4 regions of the Streptomyces erythrochromogenes genome follow, and region 2 is predicted to be linked to each of the others. Evidence: riboswitches for the same ligand, from Rfam matches in the RefSeq annotation. Region 2 holds a riboswitch; each other region holds the start of a gene.
What was found. Region 2 has a riboswitch for cobalamin ahead of metE (5-methyltetrahydropteroyltriglutamate--homocysteine S-methyltransferase). Riboswitches for the same ligand answer to the same signal wherever they lie in the genome.
Positions count from the first base shown of each region.

Region 1: another riboswitch for cobalamin. It lies ahead of OHA91_RS03040 (ABC transporter substrate-binding protein); the one in region 2 lies ahead of metE (5-methyltetrahydropteroyltriglutamate--homocysteine S-methyltransferase).
Region 3: another riboswitch for cobalamin. It lies ahead of OHA91_RS13455 (ribonucleoside-diphosphate reductase subunit alpha); the one in region 2 lies ahead of metE (5-methyltetrahydropteroyltriglutamate--homocysteine S-methyltransferase).
Region 4: another riboswitch for cobalamin. It lies ahead of cobN (cobaltochelatase subunit CobN); the one in region 2 lies ahead of metE (5-methyltetrahydropteroyltriglutamate--homocysteine S-methyltransferase).

Region 1 covers NZ_CP108036.1:636,315-640,935, forward strand. The annotation lists gene OHA91_RS03035 (FecCD family ABC transporter permease) at 1-738, opposite strand, end outside; gene OHA91_RS03040 (ABC transporter substrate-binding protein) at 702-1,697, opposite strand; cobalamin riboswitch at 1,739-1,879, opposite strand; gene OHA91_RS03045 (GNAT family N-acetyltransferase) at 1,910-2,404, opposite strand; gene OHA91_RS03050 (CGNR zinc finger domain-containing protein) at 2,499-3,080, shown strand; gene OHA91_RS03055 (hypothetical protein) at 3,201-3,368, opposite strand; tRNA gene OHA91_RS03060 (tRNA-Trp) at 3,733-3,806, opposite strand; gene OHA91_RS03065 (SMI1/KNR4 family protein) at 3,877-4,404, opposite strand; gene OHA91_RS03070 (hypothetical protein) at 4,436-4,621, opposite strand, start outside.
Region 2 covers NZ_CP108036.1:6,928,343-6,932,963, reverse strand. The annotation lists gene metE (5-methyltetrahydropteroyltriglutamate--homocysteine S-methyltransferase) at 1-1,916, opposite strand, end outside; cobalamin riboswitch at 2,100-2,325, opposite strand; partial or broken gene OHA91_RS31805 (DNRLRE domain-containing protein) at 2,651-4,417, shown strand.
Region 3 covers NZ_CP108036.1:3,033,722-3,038,342, reverse strand. The annotation lists gene OHA91_RS13460 (ribonucleotide-diphosphate reductase subunit beta) at 1-117, opposite strand, end outside; gene OHA91_RS13455 (ribonucleoside-diphosphate reductase subunit alpha) at 117-2,498, opposite strand; cobalamin riboswitch at 2,633-2,754, opposite strand; gene OHA91_RS13450 (GNAT family N-acetyltransferase) at 2,806-3,303, opposite strand; gene OHA91_RS13445 (CstA-like transporter-associated (seleno)protein) at 3,469-3,666, opposite strand; gene OHA91_RS13440 (carbon starvation CstA family protein) at 3,663-4,621, opposite strand, start outside.
Region 4 covers NZ_CP108036.1:1,957,607-1,962,227, reverse strand. The annotation lists gene cobN (cobaltochelatase subunit CobN) at 1-1,261, opposite strand, end outside; cobalamin riboswitch at 1,302-1,429, opposite strand; gene OHA91_RS09045 (cobalamin biosynthesis protein CobG) at 1,799-3,082, shown strand; gene OHA91_RS09040 (precorrin-8X methylmutase) at 3,087-3,734, shown strand; gene OHA91_RS09035 (precorrin-2 C(20)-methyltransferase) at 3,731-4,621, shown strand, end outside.

The sequences.
Region 1 (4,621 bases), 6.3 Mb from region 2:
CCCCAGGGTGTGCGCGCCCTCCTCCCCGGCGAGGAGCAGGTCGAGCGGCCGGGCGAGGGTCAGGAGCAGGGCGCCGCCGACGAGCAGCGCAACGGTGGGCAGGGCCAGTTCGTCCCAGCGCGCCCCGCCGAGACCGCCGAGGGTCCAGAACAGCACGGAGCGGATCTGGTCGGGGTGGGCGGCGAGGACGAGGACGAGGCTGGTGAAGGCGGACAGGATGTACTGGACGGCGACGCCGGCCAGGATCAGCCGGCCGGTGGTCATGGTGCCGCCGCGCCGGGCCATCGCGTAGACGGCGACGAGCGCGGCCATGGACCCCACGAAGGCGGCCAGCGGCACGCCCATGCCGAATCCGGCCGCGGCCGCGCCGAAGACGATCACGAGGACGGCTCCGGCGGAGGCCCCGGAGGAGGCCCCGAGGAGGAACGGATCGGCGAGCTGGTTGCGCACGAGGGCCTGGAGTACGGTGCCCGCGACGGCGAGCCCGGCTCCGACGACGGCGCCGAGGAGGATCCGCGGCATCCGCACGTCCCACACGATGGAGGCGAAGGCGCCGGTGGGCCGGTTCCCCGACAGGCCGCCGACGACGATTCCGAGGACGCGGTCGGGGGCGATCCGTACGGGCCCCAGCGCCAGGCCCGCGATCGCCGAGACGGCGAGCGCGGCGGCGAGGACGGCGAGGACCGCTCCGGTGCGGAGCCTCACGCGGGGTTCGGGTGGAGCTGGCTCCCCAGCGATTCCACCGCGTCCGCCACGCGGACGCCGAGGACGGCGGAGGAGAGCGGCAGCACGACGAACCGCCGGTTCTTGACGGCGGGCACCTCGGCGAGCGCCGGGTCGTTCAACAGGCGCTGCTTCTTGGCCTCGACGGTGGTGCCGCCGTAGTCGTAGATGAGGACGACCTCGGGCTTGCGCTCGATGACCTTCTCCCAGGCGACGTCGCCGAAGGTGTCCTTGAGGTCGGCGAAGACGTTGGTGCCGCCGGCGAGGGAGATGATCTCGTTGCCCACGCCGTTGCCTCCGGAGGTGGAGGCGGTGGCCTCGCCGGAGTCGTAGGCGAAGACGGTCGGCCGGGGCCGGTCCTTGACGCGGGCGGTCACGGCGTCGATGCGGCGCTGCTCGTCCTCGATGAGCTTCGCGCCGCGGTCGGGTACGCCGAAGGTCCGCGCGACCTCGGTGATCTCGGTCTTGAGCTGGTCGAGGCCGACCTTCCCCTCGGTGCAGTACTCCACGTTGAGGCGGGAGTTGATGCCGGACTTGGCGAGGCCCTCGCGGTCGCGGCCCTGCGCCTTGTCGAAGGCGCTGGCGTATCCGCCGTAGACGAAGTCAGGGTCGGCGCCGAGCAGGATCTCCTTGGAGGGGTACTCCTCGGCCAGCACCTTGATCTTGTCGTAGGCGGGCTTGTAGGCGGGCAGCACGGCGTCGTCGAGGTAGGCGGTGCCGGCGATCCGGTCGCCCAGGCCGAGGGCGAGCATGAGCTCGGTGGCGTGCTGGTTCATGGTGACCGCTCGCCGGGGCGGGGCCTGATAGGTGTTGCTCACACCGCAGTTGGTGAGGGCGTACGGGAAGCCGGGCGCGGCGGCGGCGTCGCCCGCGGCCCCGTCCTGCCCTGCGCCGGTTGAACCGGCGCAGGCGGTCAGGGATATCAGGAGCGCGACGGGGGTGAACGCGCGCAGGGCGGCGCGGGAACGCGACATGGCGGGGCCTCTCCGGGGGATCCGCGTCCCCTGGTCGACGTGAAGGAGCAGAGGCGGTGCGTCAGTGTCTGACTCCCGGTGTCCCGTGCGGGGACGTCCGGTCACAGTGGCGGGACCGCACCGGAATCGCACCGGTTTCCTGTCCTGCACCGCCTGGTTGTGCGCCCCAGTCTGCCAGAACGCGCACGTGGGGTGGGGCGGGGGCCCGTCCGTCATGGGCGGGGGGCGGGCTCCGGGGTGGTGATCAGGTCCATCCCGGGGTACCGGGCGGCGGCGAAGCCGGCGGCGCGGTACACGGATGCGCCCGCTGAGCTGGCGTGCAACTGGACGAAGTGGACGCCGAGTCCGTTCAGCCAGTCCACCAGCCCGGTGACGATCCGTCCGGCGTGGCCCTGCCCGCGGGCCGCCGCCTCCGTGACCATGCCGTCGATGTACCCGCGCCGTCCGTCGGGCCAGCGGGGGCCGGGCAGGTGGTACGTCACCCAGGCCATGCCGGCGGCCCGCAGGGGCTCGCCCGGCCCGCCGCCGACGACCAGGCAGGTGCAGTCGGGCCGGCTGTCCGAGACCCGGTCGGCGAACCAGCCGCGGGCGATGTCCCGCCAGGGCGCGTCGGCCGGGCCGGGATCGACGCCGAGCGCGTCGAGCGCCGCCGCGCGGAGCCGGATCAGTTCGGGTATGTCGGCGCGGGTCGCCGTACGGGGCTGCATGCTTCACGTCCTCCTGGAGGGATTCCCAACTGGCTGCATCCAGCACGGACTTTAAGTCCGACTAACGGAGAATCGCAAGATTTACCATTGCCGCATGGACATCCCAACTCCGGCGGCGGGCGAGGAGCTCTCCACCTCGCTCGCGCTCGTGAACACGCGCTTCCGGCTGCCCGGAGGGCCCTACGAAGGACTCGCACACCCGTCCGCCGCGCGGGCCTGGCTGACGGGCCACGGGCTCGCGCCCGCGGGGCCGACGCTCGACTCCGCGCAGACCGCCCGCCTGCGGGAGCTGCGCGAGACGCTGCGCGCACTGTTCGGAGCGCGGATCGGGGGCACGGCGGCGGACCCGGGGCAGGTCGCGGCCGTCAATGCCGTTCTGGCGGGCTGCCCTCCGCTGCGCCTGCTCGACTGGGGCGCGGGGGAGCCGGTACGCGTCCTGCGGCCGGGGCCGTCGCAGCCCCTGGAGCACGCCCTCGCGCTGCTGGCGGAGGACGGGATCGGCCTGTTGACCGGTGAGCACGCCGGGAAGCTCGCCGCCTGCGGCACGCCGGGCTGCACCCGCCTGATGCTCCGCTCCCACGCGGCCCGCCGCTGGTGCTCCACCCGCTGCGGCAACCGCATCCGCGCAGTCCGCCACGCCGCGGCCAAATCGATGCGCAAGCCCACTCACCAGTAGCCATCGCGGTCCGATGAATCTCCTACCCGAACCGGCCATTGGCCCTGCCCACAGCGGGGAGGCCACGGGTGGCAGTGGTGCGCCCCCACAGCCGACTGGCTGTGGGGGCCTTCTGCCGTCCTACGAGACGTCGACGCGGACGCTCTTCCCGATCAGCCCGTCGGTGTACGTCACCGACTTCGCAGTCCACGATCCCTTGCCTGTGACGGCGCCGGTGACGTTCTCGCCCGGCGCGAGTTCGACGGTGGCGATCTGGTCCTCGCCGCACGACGGCAGGTTGTCCGGCACACCGCAGAACTCGGCACCGGGTACGACGAGGCCCCCGCCGGCGCGCTGCAGTACTCGGACCTGCTCACCGGCCAGCCTGACCCTGTCGAGCCACTAGGCGAGCAGCATCAGCGCCGGCTGAGCGTCTCAGCGGTACGGCGTGCCATGAGACCCCTTCGGGCCGCGTCCTGGTTCTCGGTTCCTCGCCACGGTCGATGGCCGCGCGCAGCAGTGCCTCAGGAGGCTTGCCACCGGCCTGCCGCTGACTGGCGGTTGACGCGCCCACGGCCTGGGCGATCTTGAATACAGCAGAGCCCCGTCGAACCGTCGACGGGGCTCACGCCTTTGGCGAGGAAGGGAGCCTCTCGGCTCTCTTCCCTCACGGCAGGGGCGGCAGGATTCGAACCTGCGGCCTACGGTTTTGGAGACCGTTGCTCTGACCAGCTGAGCTACACCCCTTCGGCGAGACCAACCATGGCACGGCCGGGCCCGGCGATCCAGTGAATTCCTGTCGCGTCGCCCAACGGGATCAGCGGCAGAGTTCCATGATCATGTCGTCGAAGCCGGGGAACTCCTCGGCCGCCAGCTCGACCACGGCGCCGGCCGTGCGCCGCGCGTCCGGGGCGAACCGGTCTGCGACGGCCGTCAGGGCTTCGTCCGGGCGCGAGGTCCGGTCGGCCCCGTACGGCGCGGCCGCCTCGTACGGGCCGCAGCCGTCGGCCAGCAGCCACAGGAAGTCGCCCAGGTCGCGCGCCACGACGCCCGTCTCCCCCTCGGACCCGAGGAAGACCACGGGCTGTTCGGCGAGCGGTCGGCCCGGCCGGACCAGCCAGAACGCCGCGTACCCGCCGGAGCCGTCCTGGCCGAAGACGCGGAACGCGCCGCCGTCCAGGTCGTTGTTCCCGGTCCACGCCCGGAACCAGTCGTCGGTGTCCTCGGCGGACAGGAAGGCCTCGAAGGGCTCGAAGTCGACCCCGTCGCCGTCCGCGTAGTCGAAGGGGACCGCCAGCGCGGCGGCGAGCGCGGCGGGGAACTGTCGATCGTCGGTGAGCGTCACTCGCACACACTAACGGGGCGGCGGCCGCAGGTCAGGCCAGGGTCGGGAGGAAGCCGCCGCGGGATGTGCCGGAGCTCAGGAGGTGCGGCCAGTCCAGCGTCTCGGGCAGTGCGTCGAGGGACAGGACCACGGCCCCGCCCGCCCCTTCGGCGTCCGCACACCAGTCGGCCATGTCGCCGGGCCGGAGGCTTCCGCCGGACCCGTCGAGCACCGGCGC
Region 2 (4,621 bases):
GCCCAGGCGAGGTAGGCCGCGTGGTCGGCGCCGCGCAACGGGAGGGTCTCCCGCAGTGCGGGCTCGTCCACCTGGATGACGGAGGTCCCGGCCGCCTCCAGGTCGTTCACCTCGTCGCGCAGGGCCAGTGCGACCTGCCGGGCGGTGTCCGCGAGCGGCTGGTCGTCGCGGACGAAGGACCAGGCGAGCATGGTGACCGGCCCGGTGAGCATGCCCTTGACCGGCTTCGTCGTCTGCGCCTGCGCGTACGTGGTCCAGCGCACGGTCATCGGGTCGGGGCGGGAGATGTCGCCGGCCAGGACGGGCGGGCGGACGTAGCGGGTGCCGTAGGACTGGACCCAGCCGTGCTGCGTGGCGAGGTAGCCGGTGAGCTGCTCGGCGAAGTACTGGACCATGTCGCCCCGTTCGGGCTCGCCGTGCACCAGTACGTCGACGCCGGCCTTCTCCTGGAAGGCCAGCACCTCCCGGATCTCCGCCCTGATGCGGTCCTCGTAGCCGGCGGTGTCGGTGCGCCCGGCCCGCAGGTCGGCGCGGGCCGTGCGCAGTTCGGCGGTCTGCGGGAACGATCCGATGGTCGTCGTGGGCAGCAGCGGCAGGCCGAGGCGGGTGCGCTGGGCGGTCGCCCGCTCCCCGTAGGGCTGGGAGCGGCGGCCGTCGGCGTCGGTGACGGCCGCGGTCCGGGCGCGGACGGCGGGGTCGCGGGTGACGGAGGAGGTGGCACGGGAGGCCAGGTCGGCGCGGTTGGCGGCGAGTTCGGCCGCGATGGCGTCCGTGCCGCGGGCGAGGCCGCGGGCGAGCGTGGCGATCTCGGCGGTCTTCTGGCGGGCGAAGGCGAGCCAGCGCCTGACCTGCGGGTCGATGTCCCGCTCGACGGAGGCGTCCAGCGGCACGTGGAGCAGCGAGCAGGAGGCGGCCACGTCGACGCTGCCGGCCAGGCCGAGGAGGGTGCCGAGCGTGGCGAGGGACTTCTCGAAGTCGTTGATCCAGATGTTGCGGCCGTTGACGACGCCGGCGACCAGGCGCTTGCCGGGCAGGCCGCCGACGGCGGCGAGGTCGTCGAGGTTCGCGGCGGCCGCGCCGGTGAAGTCCAGGGCGAGCCCGTCCACGGGGGCCTTGGCCAGCACGGCCAGGGCCTCGCCGAGCCGGTCGAAGTAGGAGGCCACGAGCAGCTTCGGCCGGTCGGCCGCGGCGCCGAGCTCGCGGTACGCGCGGGCGACGGCGTTCAGCTCGGCCGGGGTGCGGTCCTGCACCAGGGCGGGCTCGTCCAGCTGCACCCACTCCGCCCCGGCCGCGCGCAGGTCGGCGAGGACCCGTGCGTACACGGGGAGCAGGCGGTCGAGGAGGGCGAGGGGGTCGAAGCCGGCCGCCACTCCGGGGGCGGGCTTGGCCAGCAGCAGGTACGTCACCGGCCCGACCAGCACCGGGCGGGCGGTGTGGCCGAGCGCGCGGGCCTCCTCGAACTGCGCGACCTGCCGGGAGGAGTCGGCGGTGAAGACGGTGTCCGGGCCGAGTTCCGGCACCAGGTAGTGGTAGTTGGTGTCGAACCACTTGGTCATTTCGAGCGGTGCCACCTCCTGGGTGCCGCGCGCCATGGCGAAGTAGCCGTCCAGGGCGTCCGCTTCGACGGCGGCGCGGTGGCGTGCGGGGACGGCGCCGACCATGACGCTGGTGTCCAGCACGTGGTCGTAGTACGAGAAGTCGCCGGTGGGTACCTCGGTGATGCCGGCGTCGGCCAGCTGCCCCCAGTTGGCCCGGCGCAGGTCGCGGGCCGTCTCCCGGAGGGCGTCGGCGCCGACCCGGCCCTTCCAGTAGCCCTCGACGGCCTTCTTCAGTTCCCGGTTCTGCCCCTGCCGGGGGTAGCCGTACACGGTGGCCGCACCGGCCCGTACGGCGGTGGCGGGAGTCTTGCTGGTCACGGAACTCTCCTTCGCGAGCTGTCTCCTGTGGACCCGGTGAGGGTCGGGAGCGCGAAGGGATGACGTATCGGACGGACCTCGACCGGTTACGGGAGTGCGTACCTGTGCGTACGCGCCCGCGGTCGCCCGCCTGATGTGTCGCCGACCCGCCCACGAGGTCACCGGGGTTTCCGCGCACGACGGGTCGCACACGGGCAACGGGCAGGTCTTCGGACTCGCGGGCACGCCTGCCGGTCTCCCGGCGGGCACCTACTGGCCGTCGCTTCCCAGGACCGTTGTCCGGTCCCAGTGCGTATGACGGCGGTCGTTCCCGCTCACCGCTGCGGGGCAGTCCCGGATTCCCACCGGGTTCCCTCTTACGACGCATCCCGCCTGGCGGACGGGGCGAACCAGCTGCCCGGCCAGAGTAGATGCCCTTCTCCGGCAACGGGTGGAGTTGTCCAACATCCGGATGGTGGCGTGAGACGCACGGGGCCGAGGGGGGACCGCCGAGGCAGGAGCCAGAACCAGCCGTGGCGTGATTTGGATCACTGGGTCGTGATTTGTGTCCCCCATGTCCGTTTCCGGGAACGAACTGCCTGGTCAGAGCGCTACGTTGCTCCCCTCGTACCTTGATCATCAGGTACTCGCAGAAAGACCGAGGAAGTATGGCTACTCGTTTCTCCGCGGCAAGACGCCGTGGGAGAGGGCCCTGGGGGACCACCCACTGGATAGCGGGCGGAGCGGCACTCATCGTGACCGCCACCCTGCTCCAGAGCTCGCACCCGGCCGACGCGGCCCCGGCAGCCGGGGCCAAGCCCGGCACGGTGACCGAAGAACTCAACCTCGCGCGGGCCCGCGTGGCCGCGCGCACGTCCGGCCACCGCGTGGAAGCCGTCTCGGAGCGGTCCGAGACGTCCACCACGTGGGTGAACCCGAACGGCACCCTGACGACCGAAGTGGCCGCCGGGCCGGTCCGGTTCTACGACCAGCAGGCACGCGGCTGGCGCGCCGTCGACGTGACCCTGGGCCACGGCCCCGGCGGGACCGTGGTGTCGAAGGCCCACCCGCAAGGCCTGAAGCTGGCACCGGGCAGCATCCCGCGCATGGCCAAGGCCGCGCCCAAGGCCGCCCCGGCCATCGACTACATCAGCACCGACCTCGTCACCCTGGGCGAGGGCGAGCAGCAGATCACCCTCAAGTGGAAGGGCGCCCTGCCGTCCCCGAAGCTGGAGGGGGCCCGCGCCGAGTACACCAACGCCGTCCCCGGCGGTGACGTCGTCATCGAGGCCACCCGAGGCGGCTTCGAGCAGTTCGTCGAGCTGAAGCAGCGTCCGGCCGGCGAGAACTACTCGTACACCCTGCCCCTGGTGGCCAAGGGCCTGAAGGTGGAACAGCAGGCCGACGGCAGCGTGCAGTTCACCGACCGCAAGAGCCGGCGCACCGCGGTCATGCCGGCGCCGGTCATGTGGGACTCCACGGTCGACCCGGTCTCGGGCGAGCACACCCGCAGGGTGCCCGTGGCAATGAAGGTCGTCCAGGGCAGGGGCACGGTCGACCTCGTCGTCACGCCGGACGCGAAGTTCCTCGCGGACCCGGCCACCAGGTACCCCGTGACCGTGGACCCCTCCACCTCCTCGCTGGGCAACGTCTTCGACACCTACGTCCAGCAGGGCGAGACCGTCGACTGGTCGAACGACACCGAGCTCGACCTCGGCAACCCCGGGACGAAGAACGCCAACGGCACCTTCCGCACCGCGCGTTCGTTCATCACGTGGAACACCGCGCCGATCGCGGACGCGCTGGTCTCCGACGCCAAGCTGTCGCTGTGGAACTTCCACTCGGGCAACACCGACTGCGTCGCGCAGCCGTGGGAGGTCTGGGACTCGGGCACCCCGAGCACCGCATCGCGCTGGACGAACCAGCCCGCCATGGGCACCAAGTACGCCACCTCCACCGAGACCCGCGGCAACCCCTCCTGCGGCTCGGCACCGGACGGCTGGATCAACGCCGACGTGACCACCCTCGTGCAGACGTGGGCGTCCGCGAAGGCCCCGCTGTCCAGCATGGGCCTGCGGGCCGGCTCGGAGTCGGTCGTCGGGCAGTGGAAGCGCGTCAACTCCGCGAACGCCACATCCAACCCGCCCAAGCTGACGGTGACCTACAACTACCGTCCGCAGACCGGCACCAAGCAGGAGGCCGGCCCTCCGTTCGTCCAGGACAAGACCCCCGCCTGGCGCGTGGAGACGACGACGCCGACCCTGCGCGACACCTTCGCGGACAAGAACGGCGACACGGTCAACGGCACCTTCCAGATCTTCGACGCCGCCACCAACACCCAGGTCGGCAACACGCTGGTCTCGCCGTTCGTCCCGCAGGGCACCCCGGCCTCGGTGGTCGTACCGGCGGGCGTGCTCCAGCACGGCCGCATGTACCGCTTCCGCACCTCGCCCTACGACGGCACCCACTACAGCAACAGCTGGTCGCCGTGGTCCAACTGGACCACGTTCACCGTCAGCCCCCTGCCGGACGCCCCGCAGGACATCCAGGCGGGCGCGCAGCAGACCCTGACGCCCATCCTGTCCGCGGTCGTCTCCGAGGCCTCCCAAGGCCGGGTGAACGCCGAATTCGCGGTGAAGGACGCAGCCGGCAACCCGGTACCCGGCCTGACCCTGCCTCCCGTCTCACAGGTGAGCGGTGGCCGCGCCGCAATCCAGATCCCGGAG
Region 3 (4,621 bases), 3.9 Mb from region 2:
CGTCCACGTGTTCTTGATCGCGTCCCGGTAGCGCTCGTAGAAGTCCGGGTAGCGCATGGGGCGGAGCGTGAGCTCGAAGCCCGGGTCCAGGAGGTTCTTGTTGTCGGTGGAGCTCATTACTGGCAGGCCTCGCAGGACTCGGGGTTCTCAAGGGAGCAGGCCAGGGCATCGGCGTCGACGGCCTGCGGGAGCGCCACCGGAGCGGCGGTGGCGGCCTGCGCGGCGCGGGCGATCTTCGTCGCCGGGCGCGAACGCAGGTAGTACGTGGTCTTCAGGCCCTGCTTCCAGGCGTACGCGTACATCGAGCTGAGCTTGCCGATGGTGGGCGTCTCCAGGAACAGGTTCAGCGACTGCGACTGGTCCAGGAACGGCGTACGGGCCGCCGCCATGTCGATCAGGCCGCGCTGCGGGATCTCCCACGCCGTGCGGTACAGCTCGCGGACCTCGGCCGGGATCCAGCCGAAGCCCTGGACCGAGCCGGAGGAGTCGCGCAGCGCCTCACGGGTCTGGGCGTCCCACACGCCGAGCTGCTTGAGCTCCTCCACCAGGTAGCCGTTCACCTGGAGGAACTCGCCCGACAGGGTCTCGCGCTTGAACAGGTTGGAGACCTGCGGCTCGATGCACTCGTACACGCCGGCGATCGAGGCGATGGTCGCCGTCGGGGCGATGGCGAGGAGCAGGGAGTTGCGCATGCCGGTCTCGGCGACGCGGGCGCGCAGCGCGTCCCAGCGCTCCGGCCAGTTCAGCTCGACGTCGTAGTGGTCCGGGTGCAGGACGCCGCGCGCGGTGCGGGTCTGCTCCCAGGCCGGCAGCGGGCCGCTGCGCTCGGCCAGGTCGCAGGAGGCCTCGTACGCGGCCAGCATGATGCGCTCGGAGAGCTTGGTCGACAGGGCCTTCGCCTCGGGGGAGTCGAAGGGCAGCTTCAGCTTGAAGAAGACGTCCTGGAGGCCCATCGCGCCCAGGCCGACCGGGCGCCAGCGGGCGTTGGAGCGGCCGGCCTGCTCGGTCGGGTAGAAGTTGATGTCCACGACGCGGTCGAGGAAGGTGACGGCGGTGCGGACGGTCTCGTCGATCCGCTCCCAGTCGATCTCGCCGTCCACGACGAAGGCGCCGAGGTTGACCGAGCCGAGGTTGCAGACGGCCGTCTCGCCGTCGTTGGTGACCTCGATGATCTCGGTGCACAGGTTCGAGGAGTGGACGACGGTGCCCGGCTCGGCGGTCTGGTTCGCCGTGCGGTTGGAGGCGTCCTTGAAGGTCATCCAGCCCTGGCCGGTCTGCGCGAGGGTGCGCATCATCCGGCCGTACAGGTCGCGGGCCGGCATGGTCTTGCGGGCCAGTCCGTCGGCCTCGGCCTTGCGGTAGGCGGCGTCGAACTCGTCGCCCCACAGGTCGACCAGCTCGGGCACGTCGGCCGGGGAGAACAGCGACCACTCGGCGTCGGCGTTCACGCGGCGCATGAACTCGTCCGGCACCCAGTGGGCGAGGTTCAGGTTGTGGGTGCGGCGCTGGTCCTCACCGGTGTTGTCGCGGAGCTCCAGGAACTCCTCGATGTCCGCGTGCCAGGTCTCCAGGTAGACCGCGGCGGCGCCCTTGCGGCGGCCGCCCTGGTTCACGGCGGCGACGGAGGCGTCGAGCGTCTTCAGGAACGGCACGATGCCGTTGGAGTGGCCGTTGGTGCCGCGGATCAGCGAACCGCGGGCGCGGATGCGGGAGTACGACAGGCCGATGCCGCCCGCGTGCTTCGACAGGCGCGCGACCTGGTGGTAGCGGTCGTAGATCGAGTCGAGCTCGTCCAGCGGGGAGTCCAGCAGGTAGCAGGAGGACATCTGCGGGTGCCGGGTGCCGGAGTTGAAGAGCGTGGGGGAGGAGGGCAGGTAGTCGAGGCGGCTCATCAGCCGGTACAGCGAGGCCACCTCCTCGACGGCCTGGACGCTCTCGTCCGCGGCGAGGCCGCAGGCCACGCGCAGCATGAAGAACTGCGGGGTCTCGATGACCTGACGGGTGATCGGGTGGCGCAGCAGGTAGCGGCTGTGCAGGGTGCGCAGGCCGAAGAAGCCGAAGCGGTCGTCGGCGCCCTCGGCGAGGGTGTGCTCGACCAGCGCGTCCAGGCGGCTCGCGTGCGTGCGCACGAACTCGGCGGTGCGGTCGGCGATGAGGCCCTCGCGGTGGCCGACCTCGACGGAGGCGGAGAACGAGGTGGAGCCCTGGCTCGCGGCCTCGTCGCGCACGGCCAGCGTCAGCAGGCGGGCGGCGAGCTTCGAGTACGCGGGGTCCTCGGAGATGAGCCCGGCGGCGGACTCGGTGGCCAGCCCGCGCAGTTCGGCCTCGTCGGCGGCGGAGCTGCGGCCGCGGAGCGCGGCGGCAGCGACGCGGCCGGGGTCGGTGTCGGGGAGGTCCGCCGTAAGTTCGGTGAGGGTACGCAGCAGCGTGGCCCCCGGGCCCTCGGTGTTGTCGCCAGAAACGGACTCGGCGCGCGGTGCGGAAGGCGCGATGGTCACGGCGGGAGCTCTCCCTCGCTCGGCCCGGTCATCGGCGGCGGGCGCGGGCGCATGCGGGCGTGGCAGGAGGGCACACCGCACGGCGTCCACCGGCCCAACCGCGAGGCCCGGACGTGTCGGCACCCGGGTCGGTCGATCCGGGCGCGCTGTCGGCAGGTCATCGGACTTGGTGTCCGGATGCCGGACACTTCATACCGTTGCGGGACAGTTCCGGATTCACACCGGATTCCCCTGCGGCGACAGCAGGCATGAGCATACATGTGGGGGGGCGCCGATGCGCGACCCCCCACATGTTGTGTCGGCGTGGCTACAGCTTGAGTCGATACGTGAGCAGTGTCAGGCCCTCGATGGGCGCCCAGTCCCGCTCCGGAGTGCGTACGAAGCCCAGGCGCGCGTAGATCCGGTGGGCCCCGGCCATGCTCCGCTGGGTGGAGAGGACGACGCCCGTGACGCCCTCGACGGCCCGCGCACGCTCGATGCACGCCCGCACCAGGGCCTCGCCGGCGCCCTGGCCGCGGGCCGCGTGGGCCACCGCCAGCATCCGGAACTCGGCCTCGTCCGGGCCGGCGATGTCGGCGAGCGGGCTGCCGGGTGCGGCGAAGGTCACCCCGCCGAGCACCTGCCCGTCGCGCTCGGCGACGAGCACCTCGGCCAGTGCGGCCCGCCCGGCCACGTCGCGGAGCACGTTGAGGTAGGCGTTGTCCTCGTTGAAGTCCAGGTGCCCGTCGGCGAGGTAGGCCTGCGCCGTGATCTCGCCCAGCGTCTCGTAGTCGGCGGGCACCGCCGTTCTGATCACCATGTCCATGCGGTCGAGTGTGCAGGACGGGTGTCGGGGCCCGGCGCCGTCGTCGGGGGCAGCACCGCCCCGACCCCGTCGGCCGCACCCTTCAGACCGAGCCCCTCGAGGACGGGGTGCGCTGAGGACGCCGAAGGGCCCCGCCGCGTCGTGCGGCGGGGCCCTTCGCATGTGTCAGCAGCAGCGGAAGCCCTCGCGGGGGTCCGCCTCGCGGGCGTCCGTGCGGGCGCGTTCGAAGGCGCGGCGGGTGAGGACCTCCGCGTCCGGGTCGTGGGAGCGGGCGTGGGCGACGTACCGGTCGTACGCGGCCTCCCCGGAGAACTCCCGTACGTAGAACCTGGCCCTGGCCAGCACGCTCCGTACGGTGCTCACCCCACCGGCTCCTTGACCTGCCCGCCGCCGGAATCGCGGTCGGCCGCGGCGGCGAGCCGGGCCCGCTCCTCGGCGGTCGCGATCAGGCCGGCCGGGGCGACGATCTTCGACTCGGTCCACGGGACCTCGGAGAGCTTCGCCGACCCCGGGTCGCGGACGGCCTTGACGCAGGTGCGGAGCGCGTCCGCGAGGACCACGATGATCAGCACCGCGAAGAGGGCGCACAGCACGCCGTCCACCGTGGCGTTGGTGACGATCGTGTGCATGTCGTCCATGTTCTTGGCCGGGGCCAGGACCTTGTCGGCGTCGATGCCCGCCTGGTACTTGTCGCGCTGGGCGAAGAAGCCGACCTTCACGTCCTCGGAGAAGACCTTCTGGTAGCTGGCGGTGAGGGTCACCGTGGCGTCCCAGACCAGCGGGACGCCCGTAACCCAGGCCCACTTGAGCCGGCCGGACTTCACCAGCAGCGTGGTGCAGACGGCCAGCGCGACCGCGGCCAGCAGCTGGTTGGCGATGCCGAAGAGCGGGAAGAGCTGGTTGATGCCGCCCAGCGGGTCCTTGATGCCGACCCACAGGAAGTAGCCCCACGCGCCGACCACGATCGCGCTCGCGAACCACACGCCGGGCTTCCAGCTGACGTCCTTGAAGGACTTGTGGACGTTGCCGAGGGTGTCCTGGAGCATGAACCGGCCCACGCGGGTGCCCGCGTCGAGCGTCGTCAGGATGAAGAGCGCCTCGAACATGATCGCGAAGTGGTACCAGAAGGCCTTCATCCCGGCGCCGCCGATGACGGAGGAGAAGATCTCCGACATTCCGAGTGCGAAGGTCGGCGCGCCGCCCGTACGGGACAGCAGGCTGGCTTCCTCGACGTCCTTGGCGGCCTGGGTGAGCGCCTCGGGCGAGATGGCGAAGCCGAAGTTCGTCACCGCCTGCGAGGCGGACTCGACCGTGGTGC
Region 4 (4,621 bases), 5.0 Mb from region 2:
GGATGCGGACCGGGTTGCGGGCCAGCTGCTCTTCGGTCAGCCAGTCCTGGTCGTGGCCGCCGGCCTCGATCAGGGCGCGGATCAGCTCGTCGCCGTCGCCCGAGACCAGGCCGGGGATCTCGGGGACCGGGCCGAAGTCGTAGCCCTCGGCGATGAGGGTGCGCAGCAGCTCCACCGCGCTGGCCGGGGTGTCCAGGCCGACCGCGTTGCCGATGCGGGAGTGCTTGGTCGGGTACGCGGAGAGGACGAGGGCGATCTTCTTGTCGCGGCGCTCGATGTGGCGCAGCCGGGCGTGGCGCACGGCGATGCCGGCGACCCGGGCGGCCCGCTCGGGGTCGGCCACGTAGGCGGGCAGGCCGTCCTCGTCGAGCTCCTTGAAGGAGAACGGGACGGTGATCAGCCGGCCGTCGAACTCGGGCACGGCGACCTGCGTCGCGGCGTCCAGCGGGGAGAGGCCCTCGTCGTTCTCCTCCCAGGCGGCGCGGGAGCCCGTCAGGCACAGGGCCTGGAGGATCGGCACGCCGAGGCCGGCGAGCGCGCCCGCGTCCCAGGACTCGTCGTCGCCGCCCGCCGAGGCGGTGGCGGGCTTGGTGCCGCCCGCCGCGAGGACGGTGGTGACGACCGCGTCCGCGGAACCCAGGGCCGCGACGAGCTCCGGCTCCGGGCTGCGCAGGGAGGAGACGAAGAGGGGGACCGGCCGGGCGCCGTGGGCCTCGATGGCCTCGCAGAGCGTGTGCACGAAGCCGGTGTTGCCGCTCATCTGGTGGGCGCGGTAGTAGAGCACGGCGACCTCGGGGCCGTCCGTGCGCTGCGCGGTGCGCTCCAGGGGGCCCCAGGTGGGGGCGGCGGCGGGCGGCTCGAAGCCGTGGCCGGTGAGCAGGACGGTGTCGGAGAGGAACCGGGCCAGCTGTTCGAGGTTGGCCGGGCCGCCGTGCGCGAGGTAGGCGTGCGCCTCGGCCGCGATGCCGATCGGAACCGTGGAGGCCTCCATCAGCTGGGCGTCCGGAGCCTGTTCGCCGGTCAGGACCACGACCGGGCGGGTCTGGCCGGGGGCCAGCAGCAGGTCCAGGCCGTCCTGCCAGGCCCGCAGGCCGCCGAGGAGGCGTACGACGACCAGGTCGGCCCCGTCGAGGAGGCCGGGGAGGTCGTCGAGGGGAAGGCGGGAGGGGTTCGCGAACCGGTACGGGACGGGGGCGTCCGCCGTGTTCGCTGCGCGAGCGCTGAGCAGATCGGTGTCGGACGTCGACAGCAGCAGGATCATGCGGCGGCAGGCCTTCCTCGGGGTTTCCGCGCCCCGGGCAGTGAGGACAGCGGGAGTTCCTGACTCACCCGGCCCCATGGCTCGGCCGGGTTCACAGTGGCGGGACCGCGCCGGATTCGCACCGGGCTTCCTCCCATGTCGCCGTCCTCGGCGACGGCGGACCGTGTGGGCCGCCGGAAGGTCATCTTAGGGGCGGGTGGTCCGTGCCGGGGTGGGCGGGGCCGTGGTCGTGTGCGGTGCCCCTGCGGGGGGCTCGGCCGTGGCTTGGTCGGTGGGGCGGGCTGGTTGTGTCGGGTGTGGTGCTGCTGCGGGGGGCTCGGCCGTGGCTTGGTCGGTGGGGCGGGCTGGTTGTGTCGGGTGCGGATCCGTTGCAGGGGCTCTGCCCCCGGACCCCCGCGCCCCAAACTCCCCCGGCCACCGCTGGGTGGTACCCCCTGGCAGGGCTGGGATTTCCGGCGGTGCCCGGAGCGCGCCGGGTGACGGAGAGTGGCGGCGGACACAGTTCCGGTGAGGGGAAACGTGGGTATGCTCGCCGCCATGCCCCAGCCCCCTTCCGCCGTATCGCGGGACGAACCCGTCATACGGGACCGCGATGACGCCTGCCCCGGCGCGCTCCGGCTCCACGCGGCGGACGACGGGCACCTCGCACGCGTCCGGATCCCCGGCGGGGCGCTGACCGCGCACCAGGCCTCGCTCCTCGCGTCGGCCGCCGACCGGTTCGGCGACGGGCACCTGGAGCTCACCTCCCGCGGCAACGTGCAGCTGCGCGGCCTCGCCGACGGCTGCGGCGCCGGACTCGCCGCGCTGCTGGACGCGGCCGGGCTGCTGCCCGCGCCAGGCCACGAACGCGTACGCAACATCGTGGCCACCCCGACCTCGCAGGACGTACTGCCCTGGGTCCGCGAGCTGGACCGGCTGCTGTGCGCGAACGCCCGCGTCACCGCCCTGTCCGGCCGCTTCCTGTTCGCCCTCGACGACGGGCGCGGGGACGTGGCCGCCCTGGAACCCGACGTCACCGTCCTCGGGAGGCCCGGCGGCCGGGCGCTGGTACGCCTCGGTGCGGCCGCCGGGGCCGTGGCCGTCGCCGCACAGGACGCCCCGCGTGCCGCGCTGCTCGCCGCCGAGTACTTCCTCGATGCCGCGGACGCGGCCGGTACCCGCGCCTGGCGCCTGGCCGAACTGCCCGCCGGACACGCCCTGGACGACGCGGAGTTCACCGCCCGCCTGACCGCCGCCGGCATCGACGCGGCCCGCACCCCCGAAGTGGCCTGGCCGTACACCGCCCCGCCCCGGCCGTGGGGCCGGGGGCCGGGCCCGCGCGGCGACCTGTGCGTCCTGCCCCCGCTGGGCCGGATGACCACCGGCCAGTGGCGGGTCCTGGCCGAGGTCGCCGGTCACGGCGACGGGCTGCGGATCACCCCCTGGCGCACCGTCGTCCTCCCCGACGCCCCCCTCCGCGGCCCCGTCGACGGCCCCGCCCTGCTGGAGGAGGCGGGCCTGGTCGTGTCCGCAGGCAACCCCTGGCAGTCCGTCACCGCCTGTACCGGGCGCCCCGGTTGCGCGAAGTCCCTCGCGGACGTACGCGCCGACGCGCGCGCCCTCGTGGACCGGGCGCGCGGGCCGCTGCCCGTGCACTGGTCCGGCTGCGAGCGCCGGTGCGGCCACCCGCGGGGAACGCAGTGGGTGGACGCGCTCGCCACGGAGGACGGGTACCGGCTCTCCGTGGACGGGCGCACCCTGCCGCACGGGCCGGACCTGGCGGCCGCCCTCACGGCCGCCCGCGAGACCACCTCATCACCCCAGAGTCCGAAGCCGCAGTGAAGAAATGAGCGAGTACACCGTGTTCGAGTACGAGAAGGACGGCGCCGCGATCTACCGCCAGTCCTTTGCCACGATCCGCGCCGAGGCGGATCTCTCCGGGCTGCCCGCCTCGGTCGCCCAGGTCGCGGTGCGCATGATTCACGCCTGCGGGATGACCGACCTCCCGCAGGACCTGGGGTACACCCCCGAGGTGGTGCTGCGCGCCCGCGCCGCGCTGGAGGCGGGCGCGCCGATCCTGTGCGACGTGCAGATGGTCGCCAGCGGGGTCACCCGCAAGCGGCTGCCCGCCGACAACGAGGTGATCTGCACCCTCTCCGACCCGGCGGTCCCGGAACTCGCCGCGAAGATGGGCACCACGCGCAGCGCCGCCGCTCTCGAAGTGTGGCGCGACCGCGGCCTGTTGGAGGGCTCCGTGGTCGCCGTCGGCAACGCGCCGACCGCGCTGTTCCGGCTGCTGGAGATGATCGAGGAGGGCGCCCCGCGCCCGGCCGCCGTCATCGGCGTGCCCGTCGGCTTCATCGGCGCCGCCGAGTCCAAGGACGCCCTCGCCGCCCACCCGTCCGGCCTCGACCACCTCGTCGTGCGCGGCCGCCGGGGCGGCAGCGCCATCGCCGCGGCCGCCCTCAACGCCATCGCGAGCGTGGCCGAATGAGCGACGCGCAGCCCAAGGGCCGCCTCTACGGGGTCGGGCTCGGCCCCGGCGACCCGAACCTGATGACCCTGCGGGCCGTCGAGGTGATCGGCGAGGCGGACGTCGTCGCCTACCACAGCGCCCGCCACGGCCGGTCCATCGCCCGCTCGATCGCCGCGAAGCACCTGCGCGACAGCCACATCGAGGAACCGCTGGTCTACCCGGTCACCACCGAGACCACCGACCACCCCGGCGGCTACCAGGGCGCGATGGAGGAGTTCTACGAGGCCGCCGCCGCCCGGCTGGCCGCCCACCTGGACGCCGGCCGTACCGTCGCCGTGCTCGCGGAGGGCGACCCGCTCTTCTACAGCTCGTACATGCACATGCACAAGCGGCTCGCCGACCGGTACGACACCGAGGTCATCCCCGGCGTCACCTCCGTCAGCGCCGCCGCCGCCCGGCTCGGCACCCCGCTCGTGGAGGGCGAGGAGGTCCTGACCATCCTCCCCGGCACGCTGCCCGAGGAGGAGCTGACCGCCCGCCTCGCCGCCACCGACTCGGCGGTCGTGATGAAGCTCGGCCGGACCTTCCCCGCCGTGCGCGGCGCCATGGAGAACAGCGGCCGCCTCGCCGAGGCCCGCTACGTCGAACGCGCCACGATGGAGGGCGAGCGCACCGGACACCTCGCCGACACCGACGCCGACAGCGTGCCGTACTTCGCCGTCGCCGTGGTGCCCAGCAGAATCGGCAACCCCGGCAGCGTGCCGTCCGGCCCCGGCGAGGTCGCGGTCGTCGGCACCGGCCCGGCCGGCCCGCTGTGGCTCACCCCGCAGACCCGGCGCGCCCTCGCGGACGCCGAGGTGCTGGTCGGGTACACGACGTACCTGGACCGGGTGCCCGTCAAGCCG